Chelativorans sp. AA-79: one gene and its partner. The protein of the gene in region 1 interacts with the protein of each later gene in a pairwise test. Links are inferred from orthologs where the notes say so. Each region holds a gene or a part of one and is shown in the gene's direction. Other genes may lie near its edges.

Evidence for each region.
Region 2: the proteins of PVE73_RS22680 (region 1) and PVE73_RS07865 interact in binary tests that used the Escherichia coli proteins (3 or more experiments, as listed by UniProt). The link is inferred for Chelativorans sp. AA-79 from one-to-one orthologs.

What each region holds. Positions count from the first base shown.
Region 1 is NZ_CP120361.1:4,649,455-4,652,752, forward strand. The notes cover bases 127-3,110. They hold PVE73_RS22680 (DeoR/GlpR family DNA-binding transcription regulator), read left to right. Parts: upstream 127-1,205; coding sequence 1,206-2,015; downstream 2,016-3,110. Other genes in these bases: PVE73_RS22675 (bifunctional rhamnulose-1-phosphate aldolase/short-chain dehydrogenase), read right to left, coding at 127-1,018; rhaS (rhamnose ABC transporter substrate-binding protein), read left to right, coding at 2,056-3,051. Outside these bases: more of PVE73_RS22675, read right to left, coding at 1-126; PVE73_RS22690 (sugar ABC transporter ATP-binding protein), read left to right, coding at 3,166-3,298. UniProt on the Escherichia coli protein: Represses ulaG and the ulaABCDEF operon. Two ulaR binding sites have been identified in each promoter.
Region 2 is NZ_CP120361.1:1,608,007-1,611,545, reverse strand. The notes cover bases 17-3,241. They hold PVE73_RS07865 (bifunctional acetate--CoA ligase family protein/GNAT family N-acetyltransferase), read left to right. Parts: upstream 17-359; coding sequence 360-3,041; downstream 3,042-3,241. Other genes in these bases: PVE73_RS07860 (AI-2E family transporter), read right to left, coding at 3,000-3,241; PVE73_RS07870 (NAD(P)H-dependent oxidoreductase), read right to left, coding at 17-176. Also shown: more of PVE73_RS07870, read right to left, coding at 1-16; more of PVE73_RS07860, read right to left, coding at 3,242-3,539. UniProt on the Escherichia coli protein: Catalyzes the acetyl-CoA-dependent acetylation of lysine residues of a large number of target proteins. Acetylates RNase R in exponential phase cells and RNase II.

The sequences.
Region 1 (3,298 bases):
GGTACTCCCCTACGGCCCCGCTCAGGCCTTCGAGGGTCCTGTCGATATCCGGATTGGCCGGATCGAAGACGATGACCAGCGGCCTGATCTTGGTGCGCAGGAAATGGTCGGGGCAGCTCGTGCCGAGGGCCGCGAGGGCTTCCATGTCGCGCGAGGAAACGAATTCCAGCACCGCAGGCTGATCGTCGAAATGGCCGACCTTTCGCTCGGCGGCCGAGATCATGCCGCGGATTGCCGGCATCAGCTTTTCAGCGACCGCGTGCCGCTCCGCTTCCGGCAGCACCGGCCGAACCGCGCCGCCGAAGGCGGCCTTGCCGGCCGTCTTCTCCTCGAACCATTCGATGGCACGGTTGATGATGCGGATCGTGGTGTCGTAGCACTCCTGTGCCGTGTCACCCCAGGTGAAGAGCCCGTGGCTCTCCAGCACGACACCCTTGGCGTCCGGGTTCTCGCGGCAGAATTTCTCCAGCCAGAGCCCGAGTTCGAAGCCCGGCCGCTTCCAGGGGAGCCAACCGATCTCGTCGCCGTAGATCTCCGCCGTCAACTCCCTGCTGTTCTTCGATGCCGCGATGGCGATCACTGCGTCGGGATGCATGTGGTCGACATGCTTTCGCGGCACGAAGGCGTGCAGCGGCGTGTCGATGGAGGCCGCGCGCGGATTGAGGTTGAAGGTGCAGTGAGGAAGGTACCCCACCATTTCGTCCTCGTGCTCCACGCCGCGATAGAGCGTCTTCAAGCCTTCGAGCTTCTCCATGTAGAGCGTGGCGAAGCCATCGAGCTTGATCGTACCGACGTCGCCGCCCGAACCCTTCACCCACAGCACCTCGACCATCTCGCCGGTGAGCGGGTCCTTCTCCATCACCTTGGCGGAGGTGTTGCCGCCGCCATAATTGGTGATACGCTTGTCGGAACCAAGCAGGTTCGAGCGGTAGAGCAGCCGCTCCGGCTCGTTCATGGAGGCGGCCTTTGCCTCGTCCCAGAGATCGGCGAGCCGTGTGGCGGGGCGTTTATCGAGCATTCGGAGTCCTCCCGTGGCGCCTGGGGAACGGCGCAAAAATGGAGTTCCAGTTCACACCGGCCGAGGGACAATGTCAATCATAATCGATCAATTTCGGTCATGCTGCGCTGCAATCTGAAAATTTGTGATCGAATTTGATTGACAATGCGTGAGGAGGATGCCCTTAATACGCGCAATGGGAGGAGCCATGCACGAAAAGGAACGCCATCGGATCATCCTGTCCGCCGTCCAGGAAAGGCCTGTCGTGACGGTGCAGGAATTGGTCGAGATGACCTCGTCCTCCGAGGCGACGATAAGGCGGGACATTGCGGCTCTCCACGTGCAGAAGCGGCTCCGGCGCGTGCGCGGCGGCGCCGAAGCACTGAACCCGCCGCAGGTGGTCGGGCTAGCCGGCCGCCCTTTCCGCGTGAACGAAGCCCTGCATACGGCGGAGAAGCGCGCCATCGCCAGCGAGGCCGTCGAGCTCTGCACGGATGGCGAGCCGATCATCATCAATGGTGGCACCACCACGTTCCAGATGGTGCACTTCCTTGCCAACCGGCGCATGCCGATCTTCACCAATTCCTTCCCGATCGCCGAGCATCTGCTCAAGCACTCCAAGAACACGGTGATGCTCTCGGGCGGCACGATCTATCGGGAGCAGAACATCATTCTCTCGCCCTTCGACAACGACGTGACGCGCAATTTCTATGCCAAGCGCATGTTCATGGGCGCGCAAGGGCTCGGGCCGCTCGGCCTCATGGAAGGCGACCCGCTCCTGATCCAGGCCGAGCAGAAGCTGATCGACCAGGCGGACGAACTGGTGGTACTGGTGGACTCCTCGAAATTCCGCCAGCGCTCGAGCCTCATCCTGTGCGGTCTGGCGCGCATATCGACCGTGATCACGGACGAGGGAATTGAAGACCGGGAGGCGAAGATGCTGGAAGATGCCGGCGTCTCACTCATCGTCGCTCGCGTCAATCAAACGAAACAAGAGGAATCTTCGCTGCCCGCATGAGGCGGGGGCGCTGATCTTTGCAACGCAAGGGAGGAAACTCATGTCGATCGTGAAGAAATTGCTCGCGGCGGCGGCCGTCACCGCTGCGCTCATCGCCACGCCGGCCATGGCCGAGCCGGTCAAGATCGCACTCGTGGTCAAGTCGCTCGGCAACGGCTTCTTCGATGCCGCCAACAAGGGCGCGCAGGAAGCGGCCAAGGAGCTGGGCGATGTGGAGGTAATCTATACCGGCCCCACATCGGCCACCGCCGAAGGCCAGATCGAGATCATCAACTCGCTGATCGCCCAGCAGGTGGATGCCATCGCCATCTCGGCCAACGACCCGGATGCGCTGGTGCCTGCGCTGAAGAAGGCGATGGACCGCGGCATCACCGTGATCTCCTGGGATTCGGGCGTAGCCCCCGAGGGTCGCGAAATGCACCTGAACCCCTCCGATACCAACCTGATCGGCGAGACGATCATCAAGCTCGCTGCCGATTACCTGCCGGAGGGCGGGGACGTCGCCATTCTCTCCGCGGCTTCGACGGCCACCAACCAGAACGCCTGGATCGACGCGGCCAGACAAGTGCTGCCGGAGAAGTTCCCGAACATCAACCTGGTCGCTGTTGTCTATGGCGATGACGACTCGGTGAAGAGCACGAACGAGGCGAAGGGTCTCATCGCCTCCCATCCGGATCTCAAGGCCATCATCGCGCCCACCACGGTGGGTGTGGTCGCCGCCGCTCAGGTGGTGACGGACCAGAACCTGATCGGCAAGGTCAATGTCACGGGCCTGGCGCTTCCGTCCGAATTCAAGAAGTTCATCGACAACGGCGCGAGCCAGGCCGTGGCGCTCTGGAACCCGATCGATCTCGGCTATTCAGCGGTCTATCTTGCGCACCAGCTCGCCACGGACGAGGCGGAGGCCAAGCCGGGCGCGACACTCTCCATCGGCCGTGTCGGCGAGGTGACGCTGGACGATACCAATTCGGCGGCGATGGCGGCTCCTTTCCAGTTCGACAAGTCGAACATCGAGGAATTCTCGAAGATCTATTGATCCTGCGCATTTGAACGGGCGCGGCAATCGCTGCGCCCGTATTCTTAGGGAATCGTCTGAGATGCTCTTGCCCTACGTTGCCCCCCTCTGGCCTGCCGGAGTTGTCGCCAGATGATGCACACCTCCGTCCAAAGCCCGGAGCCGTCCGTCGCCGCCAGCGAGGCGGCGCCTGTCATCACACTCTCCGGCATAGCCAAGAGCTTCCCCGGCGTTCGCGCGCTTTCGGGTGTGAGCCTATCGCTCTATC
Region 2 (3,539 bases), 3.0 Mb from region 1 along the record:
TGCAGGAAGTCGTCCTGCGTGCGCAGGAGCGGGAAATCGAGCCTTGCAAGGTCGATCCTGGTCACCTCGTGACCCGCCGCCTCCGCGCCCTGCGCGTAGGCATCGGCCAAGGCGCGGCAGTAGCGGCCGGGCTCCGGATCGGGATGCCCCTGAATGATAACGATTCGGCTGGTCATGGGCGCTTCCTGGGTTTGGAATCTACCGGAAACAATACCTCCGAGCCGGGAACCGCCTTGACCGGCATCAAAGGCCGGCGGCCGGGAACAAATCGGACTGAGTTCTTCTTCCCTTGATCATGCGCAAGGCTCTCGTGATGTGGTGCCGATAGAGTTGGACAGATAACAAGAGGCGGACCTCCCATGACCATCCGCAATCTCGAACATGCGGTCGATCCGAAGTCGGTGGCTGTCTTCGGTGCCTCCGTCCGGCAGGGCTCCGTTGGCCGGATTGTTCTTGAAAACATTGTCGCGGGTGGCTTCGAGGGCGGCGTCTGGCCGGTCAATCCGAAATACCGGGAGATCGACGGCCGGCGCTGCTATGCAACTGCTGATGAACTGCCGGCAGCACCCGATCTGGCAGTGATCGCCACCCCACCCAAGACGGTCCCGGGCATCATTGGCGCGCTGGGGAAGAAGGGAACGCGCACGGCAGTGGTGATCAGCGCCGGCCTGACACGCGAGAACGGCCTCCGCCAGGCCATGCTCGACGCGGCGAAGCCATACCTCTTCCGCGTCATCGGTCCCAATACGGTGGGCCTGATCGTCCCGCCCGCGAAGCTCAATGCAAGCTTTGCCCATATGAACCCCCAAGCCGGAGGTATCGCCCTCCTGTCGCAATCCGGAGCGATCGCGACAACGCTCATCGACTGGGCGGCGGATGAAGGGATCGGTTTCTCGCATGTCGTCTCGCTGGGTGATATGGCCGATGTGGATGCCGGCGACTATCTCGACCTGCTTGCAGGCGACGCCAGGACACGCGCCATCCTGCTCTATCTCGAAAGCATTCCCAACCCGCGCAAATTCATGTCGGCGGCTCGCGCGGCCGCGCGCCTCAAGCCCGTCATTGCCGTGAAGGCAGGCAGGCATTCCGCCGCGGCAAAGGCTGCAACCACCCACACCGGCGCCCTTTCCGGCTCTGACAAGGTGGTCGAAGCGGCGCTCGGTCGCGCCGGCATCCTTCGCGTGCGCGGCCTCCGCGAGCTTTTCGATGCAGCGGAGACAGTCGCCCGCTTCCCCAAGCTCGAGCGGTCGCGGGTGGGGATCATCACCAATGGCGGAGGCGCCGGCGTGCTCGCCGTCGACAGGCTGGCAGACCTGGGTGCCGAGCTTGCCACGCTCTCCCAGGAGACGGTCGACAAGCTGGACAAGGCCCTGCCCGCGAACTGGTCGCGCGCCAATCCCGTCGACATCATCGGCGACGCACCCGCCGAGCGCTACAGCGCCGCCGTGGCAGCGGTCGCGGAGGATCCAGGAACCGATGCGCTGCTGGTGATGAACTGTCCCACGGGGCTCGCCTCCCCCGCCGAGGCGGCGCAGGCCGTCGCACGGCTTGCGAAAGAAGGAATGATCAACGGTAAGCCCGTTCTTACCTGCTGGCTGGGCGAGAAGACCGCGCGGGAAGGCCGCCGCGTCCTGCAGGAAGCGGGGATCGCAAGCTTCGAGAGCCCCGCGGCGGCAGCCGCCGCGGTCTCATACCTCAGCGACTGGTCGCGGGCGCAGAAGGCCCTGATGCGCGTGCCCTCAAGCCGCGGCGAAGACGTGCGCGGCGATCGCGAGGCTGTCTTGGATGTCTTCCGGAATGCCGCCTCTGAAGGCCGGCGCATGCTCACTGAGCCAGAAGCCAAGGCAGTGATCGAGGCCTACGAAATCCCGGTCCCGGAAACGATCGTCGTTCGCACGGGCAACGAAGCGGGAAAAGCGGCGAAGCGCCTGCTCAAGCAATCTGAGAAGATCGTCGTCAAGCTGCTCTCCAAGGAGATCAGCCACAAATCGGATGTTGGCGGCGTGGTGCTCGACATCGCCACGCCCGAAGCCGCGGTCGCGGCGGTCCGTGAAATCGAACAGCGCTTGCGGAAGACCGGAGACGCCGGAAAGATCGATGGCTTCGTCGTGCAGCCGATGGTTGCCAGGAAGCGAGCGCAGGAGGCCATCCTCGGTGTCGGCCGCGACCCCATTTTCGGTCCGACTGTGCTGTTCGGCGCGGGCGGCACGGCCGTGGAGATTCTGGACGATACCGCGATCGCCCTCCCCCCGCTCGACAGTGTGCTTTCCGGCGACCTGATCGACCGCACGCGCATCGGCCGGCTGCTCGCCGGCTATCGCGACCGACCCCCTGCCGATCGCCAGGCCATCGTCCGGGCGCTGAACGCCTTGTCGCAACTGATCGTCGATTTCCCCTGCATCGTCTCGATGGATATCAACCCGCTGCTTGCCGACAGCGAAGGCATTATCGCGCTCGATGCGCGCGTTGAGATCGAGCCGAAGGATGTCGAATCGACCGGCCCCAATCCCGCGCTCGCGATCCGGCCCTACCCCGCCGCCTGGGAAAAAGACCTGGTTCTCGGCGGAGAGGAATATCATCTGCGCCCCATCAAGCCAGCGGATGTCGCGCTATATCCCGCCTTCCTCGCGAAGGTGTCACCGGAAGACATCAGGTTCCGCTTCCTCGCGCCGCGCCGGCATTTTCCCGACGAGATGCTTCTGCGGCTCACCCAGCTCGACTACGAGCGGGAAATCGCCTTCGTCGCTCTGCGGAAGGACACGGGCGAACTTGCCGGCATCGTGCGCCTGTCTTCCGATCCGGACAAGGAAACAGCCGAGTACGGCCTTCTCGTCCGCACCGACCTGCAGGGACGAGGGCTGGGTTGGGCCCTCCTCAAGCACCTCATCGACTATGCGCGGGCAGACGGCCTGGACGTCATCGAAGGCCTAATCCTCAGCGAGAACACGAAAATGCTCGCGATGGGCAGGGAATTCGGCTTCAAGCTGGCGCCCCACCATTCAGAGCCCGGCGTCACGATCGCCACGCTCAAGCTGCGGTAGCCGCGTTGCGGCGCTTGGATCAGGCACCTCCGACCCGTCTGTCGTCGACAAAGGCTCACCCTGGAAGCGACCCTTCAGGACCGCGATCAGAGCCAACGTAATGGAAATCGTCGCCGGCCCGAGAACAAGCCCGGAAGCGCCGAACAGGATGATGCCGCCCACAGCGCCAATGAAAGCGAGGACAGTGTGCAGCTTAAGCCGATTGCCGACAAATATCGGGTAGAGCAGATTATCGATCGTGGCGATTATCACGCCGCCCCATATAACCAGAACAAGAGCACGAGCCCACTCGCCTTCCACGGCAAGAAAGATGGCTGCGGGGACCCAGACCACGAACGCACCCAGCACGGGCACGATCGCGAGGAGACCCATGACCAGCCCCCAGAACGCGGGAGCCGGCAGGCCAAGCAACCAGAACATCAGACCGCCCAACGTGCCCTGAACGGCGGCGACCATGACGGTTCCGAACACCGTGGCATGCACCGCATCTGTGAAACG